DNA from 4 places in the Rhizobium sp. F40D2 genome. Region 4 is predicted to be linked to each of the others. Evidence: predicted binding sites of a transcription regulator. Region 4 holds the regulator's gene; each other region holds the start of a gene.

Region 1 (5,100 bases), 1.1 Mb from region 4:
AACCATAGCGCATTGAGTGGCCTCGGCCACATTTATGCCCCATTGACTGAAAAGACGGAAAAAGGCTGGCGAAAACGCCAGCCTTTTTTGTGAAAACGTCATGGAGACGCTTGCTTTTCCTTGATTTGCAGGGCTTTTGGGTTCCCGGCGGGCCTGATGAAACCTATTCTGCGCCTAGCTTACTTTTGAGTCGTTTCGTACCATTTAGAAAGGGGTGGAAACATGAACAAGAATGAACTCGTGTCCGCAGTCGCCGAAAAGGCAGGACTGACGAAGTCTGACGCGGCTTCCGCTGTTGACGCGGTTTTTGACGTTGTCCAAGGTGAACTCAAGAACAAGGGCGACATCCGCCTCGCAGGGTTCGGCAGCTTCACCGTTTCTCATCGTGCAGCATCGAAGGGCCGCAACCCGTCGACGGGCGCTGAAGTCGACATTCCGGCTCGCAACGTGCCGAAGTTCACGCCCGGCAAGGGCCTGAAGGACGCCGTCAACGGCTGATCTGAGATTATCCGCCAGCCGTAAACGAGACCGGCTGCGCAGGATTTGGGAGGGGTTCGGCTTTGCCGGACCCCTTTTGCTTTGCCAGACCTTTGCTTCGCCAGGCCTGGTGATGACCTCGCCCTTCTTCATCATTCTCGGCGCCCGGCTTTTCCTCGGCGAGCGCGTCGGCCCGGCCCGCTGGGCGGCGACCGCTGCGGGTTTCACCGGCGCAATGATCATCCTGCAGCCATGGTCGGACGGCTTTGGCTGGGCGGCACTCCTGCCGGTGCTTTCCGCGCTGCTGTGGGGCGCCTCGTCGCTGATCACCAAGAGCCTGACGGGCATCGAGCGCCCGGAGACGATTACCGTCTGGCTGCTCGTGCTGCTGACGCCGATAAACGGCGGGCTGGCGCTTGCGGCAGGCTTTGCCGTGCCGACGGGTGCAACATTTGCCTTGTTCCTGCTGGCGGGGCTGCTGACCGCCGCAGCACAGTATTTCCTGACGCTTGCCTATGCCGCAGCCGATGCCGCCTACGTCCAGCCCTTCGACGATCTGAAGCTGCCGCTGAATGTGCTGGCCGGCTGGCTGTTCTTCGGTTATGCGCCGGCGGGCTACCTCTGGCTCGGGGCAGCTCTCATCCTTGCCGCCTCGCTCTTCATCATGCGAAGCGAGATGCGCAGGGAGCGGTAGCCCACCTGACGTGATCCGGCGCAAAATGTCGCATCTGTCATGCCTCTGTCATGCCACTCCCGCAGAAAACCTATGTTTCGAATGTTCGACACATGGGGGATTTCATGACAATTTCATCGCGCAAGGCAGCGTTTGCTGCCGTGCTTCTCGCTTCCGTTGCCTTCCCGGCCGCCGCCGAGCCGGTTTTCAACCGCATCGCCTCCTTCCCGGTCGCCCAGAACCTGCCTGCCGACAAGGACAAGCTTTCGGCGACCTCAGCCGAAATCATCACCGCGACCGACGACGGCAACACGCTGATCTATAGCGACAGCCCGCTCGGCGCGATCGGCTTCATCGACATCACCGATGCCAAGGCCCCGAAACCAGGCGGCGCGCTGATGATGGACGGCGAGCCGACATCGGTCACCTCGAGCGCAGGCAAGGCGCTGGTCGCCGTCAATACCTCCGAAAGCAAGGCAAAGCCCTCGGGCCGTCTGGCGATCGTCGACGTGGCGACGAAGAAGATCGAAAACACCTGCGATCTCGGCGGTCAGCCGGATCTGATCGCGCTCAATAAGGACAAGACGCTCGGCGCCATCGCGATCGAAAACGAGCGCGACGAAGAGGTCAATGACGGCAAGATCCCGCAGATGCCGGCCGGCGATCTGGTCGTCTTCCAGGTCAAGAACGGCACTGTTGATTGCGGCACCATCAAGCACGTGGCGCTGACCGGTCTTGCCGGCGTCGCCCCTGAGGATCCGGAGCCGGAATTCGTCGCCTTCAACGGCCTCAACGAGATCGCGCTGACGCTGCAGGAAAACAACGAGATCGTCATCATCGATGCCACGACGGCTCAGGTGAAAACGCATTTCTCCGCCGGCAGCGTCGATCTCACTGGCATCGACACCAAGCGTGACGGCGCCCTGAAATTTACCGGCGAATTGAAGGGCGTGCCGCGTGAGCCGGACGCCGTGAAGTGGCTTGATGATAACCGCCTCGTCATCGCCAATGAGGGCGATTACCAGGGCGGCTCGCGCGGTTTCACCATCTTCGACAAGACGGGCAAGCTTCTCTACGAATCGCGCGCATCCTTCGAACGCGCCGTCGCCCATATCGGCCACTATCCGGAAAGCCGTTCGGGATCGAAGGGCGTCGAGCCGGAAGGCCTCGAAGCCGCCAAGTTCGGCGATGATCAATATTTCTTCCTGCTCGCCGAGCGTGCCTCGGTCGTCGGCGTCTATAAGGATACCGGCGCCGACCCCGAACTCGTACAGCTGCTGCCATCGGGCATTTCCCCGGAAGGTGGGATTGCCATCCCCGCGCGCAATCTCTTCGCCACCGCCAACGAGCTCGACCTTGGCAAGGACGGCGGCACGCGCTCGCATGTGATGATCTATGAGCGTTCGGAAGGCGAGAAAGCCTATCCGCAGATCGTCTCCGCCGAAAAGGACGGCAATCCGATCGGCTTTGCAGCCCTTTCGGGTCTCGCCGCCGTTCCCGGCAAGCCGGGCATGCTCTATGCCGTCAGCGACAGCGTTCTCGGCTCGCAGCCGACGATCTACACGATCGATGCCAGCAAGAAGCCGGCGGTGATCACCGATGCTCTCGTCGTCAAGCGTGACGGCGCCCCGGCCCAGAAGCTCGACATCGAAGGCATCGCGGTCGCCGCCGACGGCTCCTTCTGGCTCGCCTCGGAAGGTTACAGCGAGCGTCTCGTTCCGCACGCCCTCTACAACGTCAACGCAAAGGGCGATATCAAGGCCGAGATCGCCCTGCCGAAGGAACTCGCCGCCAACGAAATCCGCTACGGCTTCGAAGGCGTCACCATTGTCGGCACCGGCGACGATGCCACGCTCTGGATGGCCGTCCAGCGCGAATGGGGTGACGACGAGAAGGGCTTCGTCAAGCTCGTCTCTTACAACCCGAAGAAGAAGGAATGGGGTGCCGTGCGCTATCCGCTCGACAAGACGGACAGCGGCTGGGTCGGCCTGTCTGAAATCTCGGCGCAGGGCGACAGCGTCTACATCATCGAACGCGACAACCTCGTCGGCGATGCCGCCAAGCTGAAGAAGCTCTACAAGGTGGCGATCTCGGAGCTGAAGCCCGCCAAGCTCGGCGGCGAACTGCCCGTCGTCAAGAAGACCGAAGCCCACGACTTCCTCGGCGAACTGAAGACCGCGACCAACGGCTATGTGCTCGACAAGCTCGAAGGCTTCACCTTCGACGCCTCAGGCAAGCCCTACGCCGTAACCGACAACGACGGCGTCAGCGATTCCTCAGGCGAGACGCTGTTCTTCCCGGTTGAGCTGAACGCGACGAACTGAGTGGTGATAGAGAGTTAAAGGAAGAGGCCGGGCGAAAGCCCGGCCTCTTTTTTGATGCAGAGAATCCATGAGGCGTCCGCATTTGCAAGCAGAGTGCTTTGGCATGGATGCTCGGATCAAGTCCGAGCATGACGGAGATTGGGAGGACGCGACTGGCAGGAGGCGAGATGCTGGAACAATTCCAACAGCGCGCAGTGCGGTGAGGTTGGAGTTTGGCACGGACATTCCCTCACACTCCGTCATCCTCGGCCTTGAGCCGAGGATCCATGCCGCGGCCTCTCACGCGTGCGAGTGGATGCTCGGCGCAAGGCCTGCGATGACGAACGAGAGGTGTGAGACCTTCAGCAAGGGTGGGTCATCGACGCTCCCCACAGCCCTCAGAAACAAGCACCTCCAACCCTACCAGCGCTGATGCACATGCGGCGCGATCAGCCGCTCGTAGATCTCGCGCGTTGCCGCCATGACATCGGCCGCAAGCGGTGCCAGGTCGGCGGCGGCCGCGTTGGCTCTTGCCTGTTCGCCATTGCGGGCGCCGGGGATGACGACGGTGACGGCGTCAGTCATCAGGATCCAGCGCAGCGCGAAGGCGGCCATGGTGACGCCTGCGGGCACCAGCTTGCGCACCTCTTCCACCGCCTGCAGGCCGACCTCGAAGGGCACGCCGGCAAAGGTCTCGCCGACATCGAAGGCTTCGCCGAGGCGGTTGAAATTGCGGTGGTCGTCGTCGGCAAAGTGTGTCTCCCGGGTGATCTTGCCGGAGAGCAGACCGCTGGCGAGCGGCACGCGGGCGATGATCGCCACGTTCCGGCGGCGCGCCTCCTGGAAGAACAGATGGTCGGGGCGCTGGCGGAAGATGTTGTAGATGATCTGGATGCTGACGACGCCGGGATATTCGATCGCCTTCAGCCCGTCCTCGACCTTTTCGACGCTGACGCCGTAACCCTTGATCTTGCCGGCCTTCTGCAAGGCGCCCAGACCTTCGAAGACTTCGGGCTGGTAAAACACCTCGCGCGGCGGGCAGTGAAGCTGCACGAGGTCGAGGCTGTCGACGGCAAGATTTTTGAGGCTGCGGTCGATGAAGCCGTCGAGATTGGCCCTGGTATAACCTTCGGCGACATGCGGGTTGAGCCGGCGGCCCGCCTTGGTGGCGACCATCGGCCGCTCGCCGCCGCGCGTCTTCAGCACGTCGGCGATGATCTTTTCCGAGCGGCCGTCGCCATAGACGTCAGCCGTGTCGATGAAGGTCATGCCGGCATCGAGTGCGGCATTCAGCGCCGCGCGTCCATCCGCTTCGCTGATATCGCCCCAGGAGCCGCCGATCTGCCAGGCGCCGAAGCCGACATTGGTGACCGTGAAGGGCATGCGGCCGAAAGCATGGTGTTTCATTAGAAATTCTCCCAATGCATGTTGCCCGGAAGTGTGCAGCGATTCCGGAATAACGACATGCGTAAAAACAAAGAACTAAAGCGCGTCGCATCAACCAAGTTAATACGACGCGCTTCAGGTATGAAAGAGATTGGCCTATCAGCCGGGCGAGGATGCGGCAATTGTCGATCCGGCCTTGATTGGTCGCCTCGATGAAATATCGTCGGGTTACAAGGCTTCAACCGCAATGGAATAGAAAAG
Region 2 (5,100 bases), 980 kb from region 4:
GGTGATGATCAATCCGGCCGACGCCGAAGCCAACGATATCGCCCATGGCGATCTCGTCCGCATCGGCAACAGCCGCGGCGATCTGCGCATTCATGCCCGCATCACCACCGAAGTCAAACCTGGCGTGTTGATCGCCGAAGGCCTCTGGCCGAACAAGGCGCATATCGACGGCGAGGGTATCAACGTCCTCACCGGCGCCGACCCGGTTGCGCCCTATGGCGGGGCGGCCGTGCACGACAACAAGGTCTGGCTTCGCAAGGACGCAGCATGATGCAACCGAAATCACGGGTGAAGATCGTCGGCGAGGAAACGCTGTCGAATGGCTGGACGCGATTGAGCAGCTACCTGCTCGATTATATCGACCGCAAGGGCGCAACCCAGCGCTTGAAGCGGGAGGTCTACCACCGGACGCCCGCCGCCTGCATTCTGCTTTATGATCCGAAACGCGATCTCGTCATCCTCGTCCGCCAGTTCCGCCTTGCCGTCCATGTCAACGGCGATCCCGCCTGGATGATCGAGGTGCCGGCCGGCCTCCTCGATGACGATCATCCCGAACAGGCGATCCGCCGCGAGGCGATGGAGGAAACCGGTTATCACCTGCGCGATGCGCGCTTCCTGTTCAAATGCTACACCTCGCCCGGCGCCATCACCGAAGTCGTCCACTTCTTCGTCTCGCTGATCGATATTGCCGACCGCGTGGCGGAAGGCGGCGGCCTGGACGAAGAGCACGAGGATATCGAAGTTCTCGAAGTCCCGCTCGACGAAGCCGCCCGGATGATCGAAAACGGCGAGATATTCGACGCCAAGACGATCATGCTGCTGCAATGGGCCTTGTTGAACCGGGGTAAACTTCGATAGCGGATGCGGCGATCGAGGCCTCGGTTGCCAAGTTGCAGCCGGCGGCGATCCCAGGATGACCCGCGATCTTCGTTAGTTTTCGCCGCGAACTCGCATCATCTGCCGAAAGGCACGTCGCTTTAATACAGGGGTTGCGTTGATGATGCGCATGACGCCGCGCATGGCAGCGAGCTGGACTGTGCCGACAATCGGCCGATGAGCCGGATGGCTGGCATCCATATGCTTTTTCGATTCTAGTACTGCTTCGGTGCTGTAGCGAAGCATTTCGGCTTCATAGGCGTGTATGGCTTCGACGAGCGGCTTTTGTCCTCGGTCCGCTGCGACCAGCATGTGCCCAAGCAGAGCGGCGTCGCGAAGCGCCGTATTGGCGCCGGCGCCTCGTCCGGGTGTCATCGTATGGACGGCGTCACCGAGCAGTGTGACGTTCGAACTCGCCCAAGGTTTCAGCGGGACGGAAGTCCTGACCTTGACATCGTGGATCGTCGAGGGCTCCGTCATACGGATGAGAGCACGCAAATGCGGATGCCAGTCCCGAGCGAGTTCCAGGCCCAATTCTCTCAATTGTTCTCCGCTCAGGCCGGCCGTATCCCGCGGGCAATTCTGCCGAGCGCCCCAAATGCCCCAGCCGATACTGTCCTCGTCGAGTGCTTCGACGAAATCCGGCCAACGAGCGGCAAAATCGGGGTCGCTGCGGCTGTCGGCGAACTCGAGCGAGTGAATTATCGCGCCGAAACCCATCGGCGCCATAATCATCGACATGCCTCTCAACATCTTGTCCGACAGCAGAGCTTTGGTCTCGGCCGTCATTGGAATTTTGCCCCCGAGCGACACGATCCCCGTATCTTCCAGACGCGCTTGCGGTAGATATTGCCTGCGCACAGCAGAGTTCGTGCCGTCAGCACCGACCAAAACATCTCCCGTCGCGAGACTACCATCCTGAAAGCAAGCGGTGACGGACCCGTCTGCGTTACGTGTGTACCCCTGAAGCGCTTTGCCGAAGGAGACGTGGTCTTCAAGCCCCCTGAGCAGAACCCGCCTCAGCGTCTTTCGAACGACGTTCTTTTCACCGTCGAGAGTATTCGCAGCCGCGTCACCGATGTCGAAGCTCAGCAATTCACCAAGATGTTCCGTGAACATGTTGAAATAGCATGGCGACTTGGCGCATGTGGCAACATAGAGGTCGTAGAGTTCGTTGGGTATACAGGCCTTTAGCGCTCGGCTCCCAGCCGGGCTGATACCGACGCGATAGCCGCCGGTGTCCGCGTTCGGTGCGATGTCGCGCTCATAAACAGCAATGCTAACGCCGGCCTGTTTAAGCAGATGAGCGAGTGCCAAACCGCCAGTCCCTGCGCCGATAATCAAAACCTTCATGGTGCTAGTCCTTGTCGGGCGTGGAGTGGGTGGAGAACTGGACGGCAATCTGCCTGAGCCACTCGTCTGTCCAGGTGATGCGCCCGGCGCGCAGGTCCTCGACGACGGCATTGACCCAAGACAACTCGGTTGCTTGAAGCGCTCGGAGATACTCCATCTCGAGCAGGAAGAGCCTTGGTACGGCCTGCGCCTCTTGCAGGATTCCGTCGATCCGGCGAAGTTCCGACTCGATGGCATTTGCCCTGTGCTCAAGCAGACCCAACACATCGTTCGGCGTGAGCAGAGCAAGAAATGATATGGTTGCGGGGAATTCCGGATATTCCCGCGTCAAGGTCGACAACATCTCGCGGATCCATGCCAGCGCGACGTCGCGGCCCTTTTCGGTGATCTCGTATACGGTCCGCTCGGGACGCTTGTCATCTCGGACTGTTTTTTGCTGGGCGATCAAAGCCTCGCGTTCGAGCCGCTGGATTGTTTGATAAAGGCTTGCCCTCTGCGTGACATTGATCACCTCGTCCTTGCCGCGCTCCTTGATGAGCCGCTGCATTCGGTAAGGATGCAGCGGCTCTTCCATGAGCATTGCAAGGACAGCGAGCGCGACTGGAGAACGTTTGACTGAGGGCATAGTTATAATATTAATAGTTATGTTATGACTAGTCAACTGGTTGACGTTGGAACTCTTGGATCGATGCTGGGATAGATCGACGCCGTGAATTCGTGAGGCGGTGCATCTGACCATTTCCAAAGCGCAAGTTTCCGCTTTAAGGTGAGCGCGCTTTAAATTTCATACGACTGTCACGAAGCGGTTCTATCCGCTGCGGTCTGTCAATCATCTATGCGGTCAGGAGAAAGCCCATGTGGCTCAGCAATTTCACCCTCGTTCTCCCAGACGAGGTGGTGAGTGTAGGTTCCGTGCGTGTTGAAGACGGCGCCATCGCCGAAATCCGGCCGGAGCCGGTCGCCGGGGCTGCCATCGATGGCGGCGGGCGGCTGCTGATGCCGGGATTCGTCGATCTTCACGGCGATATGATCGAGCGCGAGATCGCGCCGCGCCCGAACGCGACGATGCCGATCGATTTCGGCATCCACGAGCTCGACAAGAAACTTGCCGCCGCCGGTGTCACCACCGCCTTTGCCGCCGTCTCCTTCGCCACCGAAAGCGTCTACGGCCACGTCCGCTCGCTGGAGACCACCTCGGCGGTGATCGAGGGCATCAACCGCCTGCGCGACGGTCTGCTGATCGACCACCGCGTCCACGCCCGCTACGAAATCACCAATGTTGGCGCAGCACCGGCGCTCGAGCGCCTGCTGAATGCCGATCAGATCGACATGGTTTCGCTCACCGACCACACGCCGGGCCAGGGGCAGTACAACAATCTGCAAAGCTACATCCTCAGCATTTCCGAACGCCGCGCCATCTCCGAGGAAATGGCTGCCGAGATCGTCGCCAAGCGCATCGCCATGCGAAACAACCCCGACATCGAAGCCAAGCTGAAAGAGATCGTCGCGCTGTCGCTGAAGCACAAGCTGTCGCTTGCCTCGCATGATGATGACAGCGTCGAAAAAGTCGCCGAGATGCACGATCTCGGCGTCACCATCAGCGAGTTTCCGGTCACCGCACCCGCTGCGGAAGAGGCGCGCCGCCGCGGTCTCTGGACACTGATGGGTGCGCCGAACGCGCTGCGCGGCCAGTCGATGTCGGGCAATCTCAGCGCCCTCGATGCCGCCAGGGCCGGTCTCCTCAGCGTCATCGCCGCCGATTATCACCCGGCCGCTTTCGTGCCCGGCATCTTCAAACTCGCCGACATGGTGGAAGGCGGTCTGCCCTCAGCCGTCGCCATGGCGACCGGCAATGCGGCCCGCTCTGCCGGCCTCTCTGACCGCGGCGAAATCGCCCTCGGCCAGCGCGCCGATTTGGTGGCGGTCGAGCGCGGCGACATCAACCGCATCCGCGCCACCTTCCGCGCCGGCCGCTTGGTCTACAGCGACGGCACCCTGCATCCGCTGCGGGCGCTGGCGGCTTAAGCGCGGTCGCCGATAAGCGAGATGAGGTGGGCATTGGGCGTAGCGGCGGAAGCCTCAGCGCCGACGGCCTTGGCGCCTTCCATGGTCACACGGCCTTGGGCAAAGAGCCGTAGCGCCTGCGGATAGATCTGGTGTTCGACGGTGAGCACACGCGCGGCGAGGCTTTCGGCCGTGTCACCTGTGAGAATCGGGACCGCCGCCTGGCCGATCACCGGCCCTTCGTCCATGCCTTCGGTGACGAAATGCACGGTGCAGCCGGCGATCCGCATGCCGGCGTCGATGGCGCGCTGATGGGTATGCAGGCCCGGAAACAGCGGCAGCAGGGAAGGGTGGATGTTGAGCATCCGGCCTTCGTAACGCTGGATGAAGGTCGCGGTCAGCAGCCGCATATAGCCGGCAAGGCAAAGGATTTCGGGGGAAAGCTTATCGAGTGCGGAAAAGATCGCCGCCTCATGCGCATCCTTGCTGGCATAATCCTTGCGGGGGAAAGCGAAGGTGGCGATGCCCTCGGCGGCCGCCTTGGCAAGCCCACCGGCATCCGCCTTGTCGGAAATCACGCCGACGATTTCGGCTGGATAGTCGGCGGCCTTGGCCGCCGCAACCAGCGCCATCATGTTGGAGCCGCTGCCGGATATGAGGACGACGACGCGTTTGCGCTTCGCGCTCATAGGGCAAGCGTGCCCTTATAGACCGTGCCGGCAGCACCCTCGGCGCGGGCGATCATGCGGCCGAGCGTGACGACGGTTTCGCCCTCGGCTTCGAGTGCGGCGGAAACGGCCGCGACATTCTCGTTAGCGACGACGGCGATCATGCCGACGCCGCAGTTGAAGGTGCGCAGCATCTCCT
Region 3 (5,100 bases), on a different replicon from region 4:
GTGCGGAGCACGCGCATTGCCGCGGCTGCCAGGAGCAGCGCGATCGACGTCGACAGCACCGTCACCAGAATGGCGAAGATGAGCGTGTGGCCGAAAGCATTGATGTAAATCGGATCGGCAAAAAGCCGACGGTAGTTTTCGAACCAGACGAAGTTGGTTTTGAAGCCGAAGGCATCCTGGCGCAGGAAGGATTGCCAGAATGCAGTTGCCGCGGGCCAGAGGAAGAATACCAAGGTCACGAAAATCTGGGGGGCAATGAGCAGGTAAGGCAAAAACTTGTTGGGAAATACGGTCCGTTTGGTTTGCATGAGCCCTCACACTGACGGATGGGAAGCGGAGGCCGGTCTTGCACCAGCCCCCGTCACGGTGCTCATTAGTTGGCGGACTCGAAATCGCGAAGCTGTTCGTTGCCGCGTGCGACGACGGCATCGACCGCTTCTTTCGCCGTCTTCTTTCCACCCAGCAATGCGGCAAACTCATCGTCGATGATGCCGCGCACCTGGACGTAATTGCCAAAGCGGATGCCCTTGGAATTTTCGGTCGGCGTCACGCGCGTCAGTTGCTTGATACCGATATCGGCGCCGGGGTTCTTCTCATAATAGCCCTGATCCTGGCCGAGCTTATAAGCAGCTTCGGTAATCGGCAGGTAGCCGGAGAACTGATGCCAATCGGCCTGAACTTCCGGTTTCTGAAGGTAGGTGAAGAACTTCGCCACACCCTTGTATTCCTCTTCCGGCCGCCCCTTCAGCGTCCAGAGCGTGGCACCGCCGATGATTGAATTGAGCGGCTGCTTGATGACGTCATCGTAGAAAGGAAGTGGTGCAAAACCGACTTTGAAGCCTTTCGCGTTGTTGATGACGCCGGCCCGGCCGGCCGACGAGTTCATATACATCGCGCATTCCTGCGAATAAAACATCGGAGGTGCGTTGTCGCCGCCGACCGGTCCACCGAATTTGAACAGACCTTCGTCCTGCCACTTCTTCAAATTGTCCCAATGGCGGATCGTCAGATCGTTGTTGAAGGTGAATTCGGCGTCGAGACCGCCGAAGCCATTGGCCTTGGTCGAGTAAGGCTTATCGTGCAGGGCATTGAGATTTTCGGTCTGGATCCAGGAAATCCACGCGCTGGTGAAACCGCATTTGGCGGCACCTGATTTCATGATGGTCCGCGAGAAGGACTCCACCTCAGCCCACGTTTTCGGCGGCGTTTCCGGATCGAGTCCGGCCTTCTTGAAGACGTCCTTGTTGTAATACATGATCGGCGTCGAGGAATTGAAGGGCAGCGACAGGACGTTGCCGCTGGTGTCCGAGTAATAGCCGACGACCGGGGCAATGAATTTGCTCTGGTCCCAGGCCTCGCCTTGGTCTTTCATCAGCTGGTAAACGGGATAGACCGCACCCTGTGCCGCCATCATGGTGCCGGTGCCGACTTCATAGACCTGGACGATCGCCGGCTGCTGGTTGGCACGAAACGCGGCGATCGCGCCGGTCAGCGTCTCGTCATAGGTGCCCTTGTAGACCGGCACGATCTCATAATCGGACTGAGATGCGTTGAACCCCTTGGCGATCTGTTCAAGCTTCGCGCCATTCTCGCCGCCCATCGCATGCCACCACTGGATCTTCGTGGCCGCCATTGCCGGAACGGATAAGGACAGGCTGGTTAATCCTGCGGACAGGAAAAAAGCGATCTTGTTCATCTTCACTCCCCATTGCTTTCGGTCCGCAGCCTCCCGCTCCAGACGTGCGGCAATGGTAACAGGCATTGTTCACATTGCAATGATGAAATGTTCAAATGAACATCTACACCAAATGCCCGGACCCCGCAGTTGGTTTCTGTTGGCGAGGTCACTTCCCCAATCTCACGGCTTTCCATGGCAGCCGCCGTGCTTTATGACGCTTTTGTGACGGCCGATGGAGCACCGATGTTAAGCTGGTTTCGAAGACTCATGCCGCGGGAAGATCGCTTCTTCGATCTCTTCGCTCAACACTCAAAGACTGTCGTCAGTGCGGCCGAAGCGCTCAACGAGCTTTTGGGCGGGTCAGACATTGAAGGCCATTGCGCCCGGATCATCCAGCTGGAGAATGAAGCCGACGACATTACCCGAGAAGTACTGCTTGCCGTGCGCCGTAGCTTTGTCACGCCGTTCGATCGTGGCGACATTAAGGATCTCATCCAGTCGATGGACGATGCGATCGACATGATGCAGAAGACGGTGAAGACCATCCGGCTGTTCGAGCAGAAAAGCTTCGATCCTCTGATGCAGGAAATGGGAAAGACGATCGTCCAGGCGGCACATTTGATCGCCGAGGCCATTCCTCTTCTCGACCGGATCAGCACCAACGCCCCCCGTCTGGCCGTTCTCGCGGAAGAAGTAACTTGCGTCGAGGGCCGGTCTGACGAGTTGCATGAGCAGGGGCTGAAGGATCTTTTCCGCCGCCACGGTGCGTCAAATGCGATGGCTTATCTCATCGGCAGCGAAATCTATGGCGAGCTTGAGAAGGTCGTCGACCGGTTCGAGGATGTCGCCAATGAAATCAGTGGCATCGTCATCGAGAACGTTTGATGGAAGCCACCCTCGCCCTTCCCCTTCTTGCCGCTCTCGTGGCTGTTGCACTCTTCTTCGATTTCTTGAACGGCCTGCACGATGCCGCTAATTCCATCGCCACGATCGTGTCGACGCGGGTGCTGCGTCCGCAATATGCGGTGCTTTGGGCGGCTTTCTTCAACTTTATCGCCTTCTTGTTCTTCGGTCTGCACGTCGCAGAAACGCTCGGGACCGGCATTATCGATCCGGCCATCGTCACACCGCAGGTCATCTTCGCAGCGCTGGTCGGCGCGATTGTCTGGAATATCGTCACCTGGGTCTTCGGTATCCCTTCGAGTTCATCCCATGCGCTGGTCGGCGGGCTGGTCGGCGCCGGGTTGATGAAGACCGGCTTTAGTTCGATCGTATGGAGCGGATTGTTGAAAACGGCCAGCGCCATCGTGATGTCGCCGGCGATCGGGTTTTTCCTTGCGCTGCTGCTCATCCTGATCGTGTCGTGGATCTTCGTGCGACAGACGCCTTTCGCTGTCGATCGGACATTCCGGGTTTTCCAGTTTGTCTCCGCCTCGCTCTATTCCCTCGGCCACGGCGGCAACGATGCTCAAAAGACGATGGGCATCATTGCCGTGTTGCTCTACTCGCAAGGCTATCTGACCGGCGGCTTCCATGTGCCGCTCTGGGTTGTCCTCTCATGCCAAGGCGCAATGGCGCTCGGCACGCTTTGCGGCGGATGGCGCATCGTCCACACGATGGGGTCGAAGATCACGCGCCTCAACCCGATGCAGGGCTTCTGCGCCGAAACCGGCGGAGCATTGACGCTGTTCGGCGCAACTTGGCTGGGCATCCCGGTCTCGACGACACACACCATCACCGGCGCAATCATCGGCGTGGGTGCCGCCCGACGACTGTCTGCCGTTCGCTGGGGCCTGGCCGGCAATATCGTCATTGCCTGGATTGTCACACTTCCAGCCGCAGCAACCATTTCAGCGCTCTGCTATTGGCTTTCGGACCTCTTTCAATAGTGATGTCGCCCAAAATGGGCAGGAATTCTGCATGCGATGCGCAAAATGCGCTTAGTGATCTTTCATCTTCGTCACCAGCGCGTCCCAGCCCCGTAGCGCATCGCGGACCTCGCCTCTGGTGGGCGCGCCGATACGGCCGCCGAACACCTGGCATTTGAGCGCTGCCGCCATCGACGACAAGCGCATCGTCTCGGCGATCGGCATGCCTTCTGCGATCGCCAGAGCGAAAGCGCCATGGAAGATATCGCCCGCTGCGAGCGTATCGACGGCCTTCACTTTCGGCGCGGCAAGATGGGCGATTGCGCCGTTTCGGTCGTCGAACCAGAAGGAGCCGTTTTCCCCTGAGGTGACGCTGATGAAGGCGTGCTCGAACTTTCGCTTGAGAAGGCCGACGGCCTTCGCTGGCTCGGCAGTTCTGGTAAGGCGCTCGGCGGCCGGCTGTGAGAACACGATGTGGCTTGCAGCCGGTGCCAGCATCTCGATGACGCCGTCGCCTGCAACGTCACCGTCGAGAATGGCCGGCTTGCCTGCCTCTCCGGCGGCCGACAGCGTCCGCAATGCAAGCTTCGGCCAGCGAACGTCGACCAGCACCGCATCGAAAGCGGACAGGTCCTGCTTTGTGACCGGCTTGACCGTCTCGTGCAGGGCCGCATCGTAGAAGGGCACGATCAAACGCTCGCCCTGATCATCGACAAGGATCGTCGAGACGGCCGAGCGGGCGCCTGCCACACGGACCATGCCGCTCGTATCGATACCGCTCTTGCCGAGGTCGGCAATGATGCGTTCACCAGTGGCATCATCACCGACCGCACCCCAGAGGCTGGCATGGCCGCCCAGCCGGGCGACCGCAAAGGCCGCACTTGACGCCATACCTTCGGCGATCTGCAGCATATCGTAAGGGAGAATTTTTCCTTGGCCGGTCGGCAACGAGCGCACGCGAAACAACGTGTCCAGGACGGCAGCGCCGACGCACAAAACGCTGCGGGCCGGATCGAAGGCAGAAGAATTCGTCAAAACCGTAGTCTCACCTGCTCACTTGACGGCTCCGGCCGTCAGCCCCGCCACGATCTGCCGTTGCGCAAACACCGTCAATATCAGCACCGGCAAGGTGACGATCAACGCCGCCGCCGCAAGCGGGCCCCAACTGACCTGTTCGAATGAGAGCATGTTGTAGACCGCGACCGGAAGCGTTCGCGTCTCGCGGCTGGCGAGCACGATGCCAAAGACGAAGTTGTTCCAGGAGAAGATGACCGACAAGATGAAGGCGACGACAATGCCGGGTTTGGCGATCGGCAAGGCGACCAGCCGGAAAATCTGCCAGGGCGTCGCGCCGTCGATGCTTGCAGCCTCTTCCAGCTCCATCGGCGTCGTCTCGAAATAGCCGATCATGATCCACACGACGATCGGCACGGTGACGACGAGATGGATGATGATCTGCGGCATCAGCGTGCCGAGCAGGTTCAGCCACTGGAACAGCAGGAAGAGCGGGATCAGGAACGAAAGGCCGGGCGTCATGCGCGCGATCATGATGAC
Region 4 (5,100 bases):
TTATTGCAGAAATGACACGCAGCGGAAGCAAGTTGGGGAAAACTCGGAATTCGATTCATCCGGATTCATGCGACTCTTGTCACGGAGTCAGGCTCACACTAGGTTAAAGTTCAATTACTAGACTGCATGCGGCGGAACTAGTCACCAAAATTGATCAAGCGTTTCTTGTTTCGGAGGCTTCCGGGACAACGGTGAGGGATTCTGCCATCACCAACGCAAAAGGTGGAGACAGGGCATGAACTGGACAGACGAGCGGGTCGAGAAACTCAAGAAGCTCTGGGCCGAAGGACTGAGCGCCAGCCAGATCGCGGCGCAACTTGGCGGTGTCAGCAGAAACGCCGTGATCGGCAAGGTGCACCGGCTGAGCCTTCCCGGCCGCGCCAAGGCCGGCGGCACGGCCGCCACGGCGCGGACGCCGAAACGCAATACATCGGCGCCGCGCGCACCGAACTATGCCTCGCGGATCGCCACCCGCACCGTTACCCGCCAGCAGGGCGCAACGATGCTGAAGGAAGAGATCGAAATCGAAACGGTCGAGGAAATGGAATACGTGCCGAAGGGCAACGTGGTCGTGCCGATCTCGCGCCGCCTCGGCCTGACCGAACTGACCGAACGCACCTGCAAGTGGCCGGTCGGCGATCCGCTGAAGGACGACTTCCATTTCTGCGGCTGCGAGTCCCCCGACAATTCGCCCTATTGCAGCTACCACCAGCGGCTTGCCTACCAGCCGGTCAACGAACGACGCCGGGCGGCAGCGCGGGCGAGCTGAGCGGGTAAGACATTGTCGACATGCGAAAACGGGCTGCAAAGCCCGTTTTTTTGTGGGGAATGGGTTGGGGGTGGCTGCCCCTCATCCGGCTGCCGCCACCTTCTCCCCGTAGACGGGGCGAAGGGGATATGCCGCAACGTCTCCGTCCCTCGCCTACGCCTCGCATGGCACGTCCCCTCTCCCCGTAAAACGGGGAGAGGGCTAGGGTGAGGGGCACTTGTTCGACTTTATCGGAAACCCCTCAGGCTTCCATCGAATAACCGGCACCGCGGACGGTGCGGATGACGTCCTGCATGTTGGAGAAGTTCAGCGCCTTGCGCAGGCGGCCGACATGGACGTCGACGGTGCGTTCGTCGACATAGATGTCGTGGCCCCAGACGCCGTCGAGCAGCTGCGAGCGGGAGAAGACCCGGCCGGGCGACGACATCAGAAATTCCAGCAGGCGGAATTCGGTCGGGCCGAGGCGGACTTCGCGGCTCTTGCGGTGGACGCGGTGGGTTTCGCGGTCGAGTTCGATATCGCCGCATTTCAGCACGGTCGACAGCACCTCGGGGCGGGCGCGGCGTAGCATCGCCTTGACGCGGGCGACGAGTTCCGGGGTCGAGAAAGGCTTGACGACGTAATCGTCGGCCCCTGTCGAAAGCCCGCGGACGCGCTCGCTCTCTTCGCCGCGCGCCGTCAGCATGATGATCGGCAGGCGCTCGGTTTCCGGCCGCATGCGCAGGCGCCGGCAGAGTTCGATGCCGGAGACGCCGGGCAGCATCCAGTCGAGGATGAGGAGGTCGGGCGTGCGCTCCTGAAGCCTGATTTCGGCCTCGTCGCCACGAAGGATGGTATCGACCTCGAAGCCCTCAGCTTCGAGATTGTAGCGAAGAAGCACGCTCAGGGCTTCCTCGTCTTCAACAACTGCAACTCTCGGGATCATGCGTGTCGGTCTCCTCGCGCATGATCCTTAAACCGGGGATGATTTAAGCAATGCATCCTGCGCAAAATCAGAAAATTGGCTGCGACCTCTTTGCGCGCCCCACATGGGCGCGCATACAATCTGCTGGTGGGCTGGTGCGCGGCTATTCCGTGACCGCGCCGACGGTGTTGGCGCTGTCGTCCTTCGGACGGTCGCCTTCCGGCTGTGCCCCGGTTGCCATGTAATAGATCGTCTCGGCGATGTTGGTGGCGTGGTCGCCGATGCGCTCGATGTTCTTGGCGCAGAAGAGCAGATGCGTGCAGCTGGTGATGTTGCGCGGATCTTCCATCATGTAGGTCAAGAGCTCGCGGAACAGCGAGGTGTACATCGCGTCGATCTCGTTGTCGCGTTCGCGGATCGCATTGGCCTTGTCGGCAGCGCGCGTCGTGTAGACGTCGAGCACTTCCTTGAGCTGGACGAGCGCCAGCTCCGACAGGTGCTCGAGGCCGCGGGCGAGCTTGCGCGGGACGCCGGTGCTCTGCACGGCGATGACGCGCTTGGCGGTGTTCTTGCCAAGGTCGCCGACGCGTTCGAGATCGGCGGCGATGCGGATCGAACCCATGATTTCGCGCAGGTCCGAGGCCATCGGCTGGCGGCGGGCAATGGTGACGATCGCCTTGTCGCCGATTTCGCGCTCGGCGTGATCGAGGATCACGTCGTCGGAAATGACCTTCTGGGCCAGCGCGGTATCGCCGTTGACCAGGGCGCGTACGGCCTCGCTGACCATCTGCTCGGCCAGGCCGCCCATTTCGGAAATCCGCCGGGACAGGAACTTCAGATCATCATCATAGGCAGAAAAAATATGTGTCGATGCCATGGGGCTTTATCCTCGAATAACGGGAAGGCTCGGTGTCGCCAAAATCAGCCGAAGCGACCCATGATGTAGTCCTGGGTGCGCGGATCGTCGGGATTGGTGAACATCTTGTCGGTGTCGTTCTCCTCGACGAGATTGCCGAGATGGAACATGGCAGTGCGCTGCGAGACGCGCGCGGCCTGCTGCATGGAGTGAGTGACGATGACGATCGTGTAATTCTCGCGCAGCTCGTGGATCAGTTCCTCGACCTTGGCGGTGGCGATCGGGTCGAGCGCCGAGCAGGGCTCGTCCATCAGGATGACCTCAGGGCTGACGGCAACGGCACGCGCAATGCAGAGGCGCTGCTGCTGGCCGCCCGACAGGCCGGTGCCGGATTCGTGGACGCGGTCCTTGACCTCGTTCCAGAGACCGGCCCGCTGCAGGCTGGTCTCGACGATCTGGTCGAGATCGGCCTTCGACTTGGCCAGGCCGTGGATGCGCGGACCATAGGAGACGTTTTCGTAGATCGTCTTCGGGAACGGGTTCGGCTTCTGGAAGACCATGCCGACGCGGGCGCGAAGTTCGACGACGTCGATATCCGGATCATAGATATCGTCGCCGTCGAGGGTGATCTTGCCGGCGACGCGGCAGCCGTCGATCGTGTCGTTCATGCGGTTGAGGCTTCGCAGGAAGGTCGACTTGCCGCAGCCCGACGGGCCGATCAGCGCGGTTACGGTGTTTTCGCGGATGTTCAGATTCACATCGAAAAGCGCGCGCTTTTCGCCGTAGTAAACCGAGACATCCTGGCCGATCATCTTATACGGGACGTTGCTCATCTTGTGATCCAGCGCCTTTTCAACTGCAGCTTCCGTCAACATGTTCATGATGTGTAACTCCGTTTACCAGCGGCGCTCGAAGCGACGACGCAAGAGGATGGCGCCCATGTTCATGACGATCAGGAACAGGAGCAGGACGATGATGGCACCCGAAGTACGCTCGACGAAGGCACGTTCGGCCTCGTTAGCCCACATATAGACCTGCACCGGCAGGGCCGTCGAGGGATCGAGCGGCGTCGTCGGCGCGTTGGCGACGAAGGCGACCATGCCGATCAGAAGCAGCGGCGCGGTTTCGCCGAGCGCGTGGGCCAGGCCGATGATCGTGCCGGTGAGGATGCCGGGCATGGCGAGCGGCAGAACATGGTGGAACACCATCTGCATCTTCGAAGCGCCGAGGCCAAGAGCAGCGGCGCGGATCGACGGCGGCACGGCGCGCAGCGCGGCGCGCGTCGCGATGATGATCGTCGGCAGGGTCATCAGCGCCAGCACCAGGCCGCCGACCAGCGAAGCGGAACGCGGCAGGCCGACGAAGTTGATGAAGACGGAAAGGCCGAGCAGACCGTAGACGATGGAGGGAACGGCGGCGAGGTTGTTGATGTTGACCTCGATCAGATCCGTCAGCCGGTTCTTCGGCGCAAACTCCTCGAGATAGATCGAGGCAGCAACGCCGATCGGCAGAGCCAGCACCAGCACGATCAGCATCAGATAAAGCGAGCCGATCAAGGCGACGCCAAGGCCTGCGGCCTCCGGACGGCTGGAATTGCCGTTGACGAAGAGGCCGGTGTTGAACTGCTTGTGGAGAGCGCCGCTCGCCTTCAGCTCGCTCATCCAGCCAACCTGCTTGTCGTTGACCTTACGGTTCTTCTCATCGACCCTCAGATCGATCTGGCCCTTGTTGGCGCTGTCGACATTGGCATCGGCGAGTACGGTGACATTGACTGTCTTGCCGATGATCGACGGATCGGCGACGACCATGTCGCGCAGCTGGATCGGCGCACCTTTGGAGAGCATGCCGGCTGCATCGCGCACGTCGGGCTTGCTCGAGGCGTTGATATTCAGCTGCTTGACGATCGCATCGCGCAGGAGAACCGGATAGTTGGCGGTGATCAGCACCGAAGGGTCGGTCGCACGCTTATTGCTCGGGTCGATCGTCTTCTCGGTGAATTCGATCGGCAGGGTGATCGCCGTCTGCTGGAAGGCGGTGTAGCCTTTGCCGATCACCGTCCACAGCAGGATGAAAAGGAAGACGAGACCGAAGGCGATGGCGGCGATGCCATAGGCTTGGAACCGGCGCTCGGCGGCATAGCGGCGCTTGATGCCGATATCGCGGCGCGCTGGCGCCTTGGAGACGGTGACGCCTGTTGTGGGAGAAACAATATCCGTCATTCGTACTGCTCCCGGTATTTGCGCACGATGTAGAGCGCATAGATATTGAGGCAAAGCGTGATGCAGAACAGCGTGATACCAAGGGCAAAGGCAACCAGCGTCTGCGGCGAGGTGAATTCGAGGTCGCCAGTCAGCTGATTGACGATCTTGACGGTCACCGTCGTCATCGGCTCGAAGGGATTGATCTGGATGCGGGCGGCGACGCCGGCGGCCAGCACGACGATCATGGTTTCGCCGATCGCGCGCGAGGCGGTCATCAGCAATGCGCCGACGATGCCGGGAAGAGCGGCCGGCAAGACCACTTTCTTGATGGTTTCGGAGCGTGTGGCGCCGAGACCGAGCGAACCGTCAC

What was found. The regulator PhoB, encoded in region 4, activates phosphate uptake and scavenging genes when phosphate is short. The targets are predictions, from matches to a motif close to TGTCATNNANCTGTCAT.
Region 1: the regulator PhoB is predicted to act here: its motif matches at 1,207-1,223, upstream of ACS4RS_RS22065 (esterase-like activity of phytase family protein).
Region 2: the regulator PhoB is predicted to act here: its motif matches at 3,012-3,028, upstream of ACS4RS_RS00280 (alpha-D-ribose 1-methylphosphonate 5-triphosphate diphosphatase).
Region 3: the regulator PhoB is predicted to act here: its motif matches at 1,890-1,906, upstream of ugpB (sn-glycerol-3-phosphate ABC transporter substrate-binding protein UgpB).

What each region holds. Positions count from the first base shown of each region.
Region 1 is NZ_CM131436.1:4,512,082-4,517,181, reverse strand. It holds gene lon (endopeptidase La) at 1-16, shown strand, start outside; gene hupB (DNA-binding protein HupB) at 223-498, shown strand; partial or broken gene ribN (riboflavin transporter RibN) at 605-1,171, shown strand; gene ACS4RS_RS22065 (esterase-like activity of phytase family protein) at 1,276-3,474, shown strand; gene ACS4RS_RS22060 (aldo/keto reductase) at 3,874-4,860, opposite strand.
Region 2 is NZ_CM131436.1:54,540-59,639, reverse strand. It holds gene ACS4RS_RS00300 (molybdopterin-dependent oxidoreductase) at 1-271, shown strand, start outside; gene ACS4RS_RS00295 (NUDIX domain-containing protein) at 268-858, shown strand; gene ACS4RS_RS00290 (FAD-dependent monooxygenase) at 931-2,229, opposite strand; gene ACS4RS_RS00285 (PadR family transcriptional regulator) at 2,234-2,803, opposite strand; gene ACS4RS_RS00280 (alpha-D-ribose 1-methylphosphonate 5-triphosphate diphosphatase) at 3,085-4,254, shown strand; gene purN (phosphoribosylglycinamide formyltransferase) at 4,251-4,922, opposite strand; gene purM (phosphoribosylformylglycinamidine cyclo-ligase) at 4,919-5,100, opposite strand, start outside.
Region 3 is NZ_JBPWQX020000004.1:7,974-13,073, reverse strand. It holds gene ugpA (sn-glycerol-3-phosphate ABC transporter permease UgpA) at 1-308, opposite strand, end outside; gene ugpB (sn-glycerol-3-phosphate ABC transporter substrate-binding protein UgpB) at 374-1,696, opposite strand; gene ACS4RS_RS28565 (DUF47 family protein) at 1,922-2,563, shown strand; gene ACS4RS_RS28560 (inorganic phosphate transporter) at 2,563-3,567, shown strand; gene ACS4RS_RS28555 (PfkB family carbohydrate kinase) at 3,619-4,581, opposite strand; gene ACS4RS_RS28550 (carbohydrate ABC transporter permease) at 4,600-5,100, opposite strand, start outside.
Region 4 is NZ_CM131436.1:1,030,122-1,035,221, forward strand. It holds gene ACS4RS_RS04935 (GcrA family cell cycle regulator) at 236-769, shown strand; gene phoB (phosphate regulon transcriptional regulator PhoB) at 1,011-1,694, opposite strand; gene phoU (phosphate signaling complex protein PhoU) at 1,837-2,550, opposite strand; gene pstB (phosphate ABC transporter ATP-binding protein PstB) at 2,595-3,410, opposite strand; gene pstA (phosphate ABC transporter permease PstA) at 3,426-4,748, opposite strand; gene pstC (phosphate ABC transporter permease subunit PstC) at 4,745-5,100, opposite strand, start outside.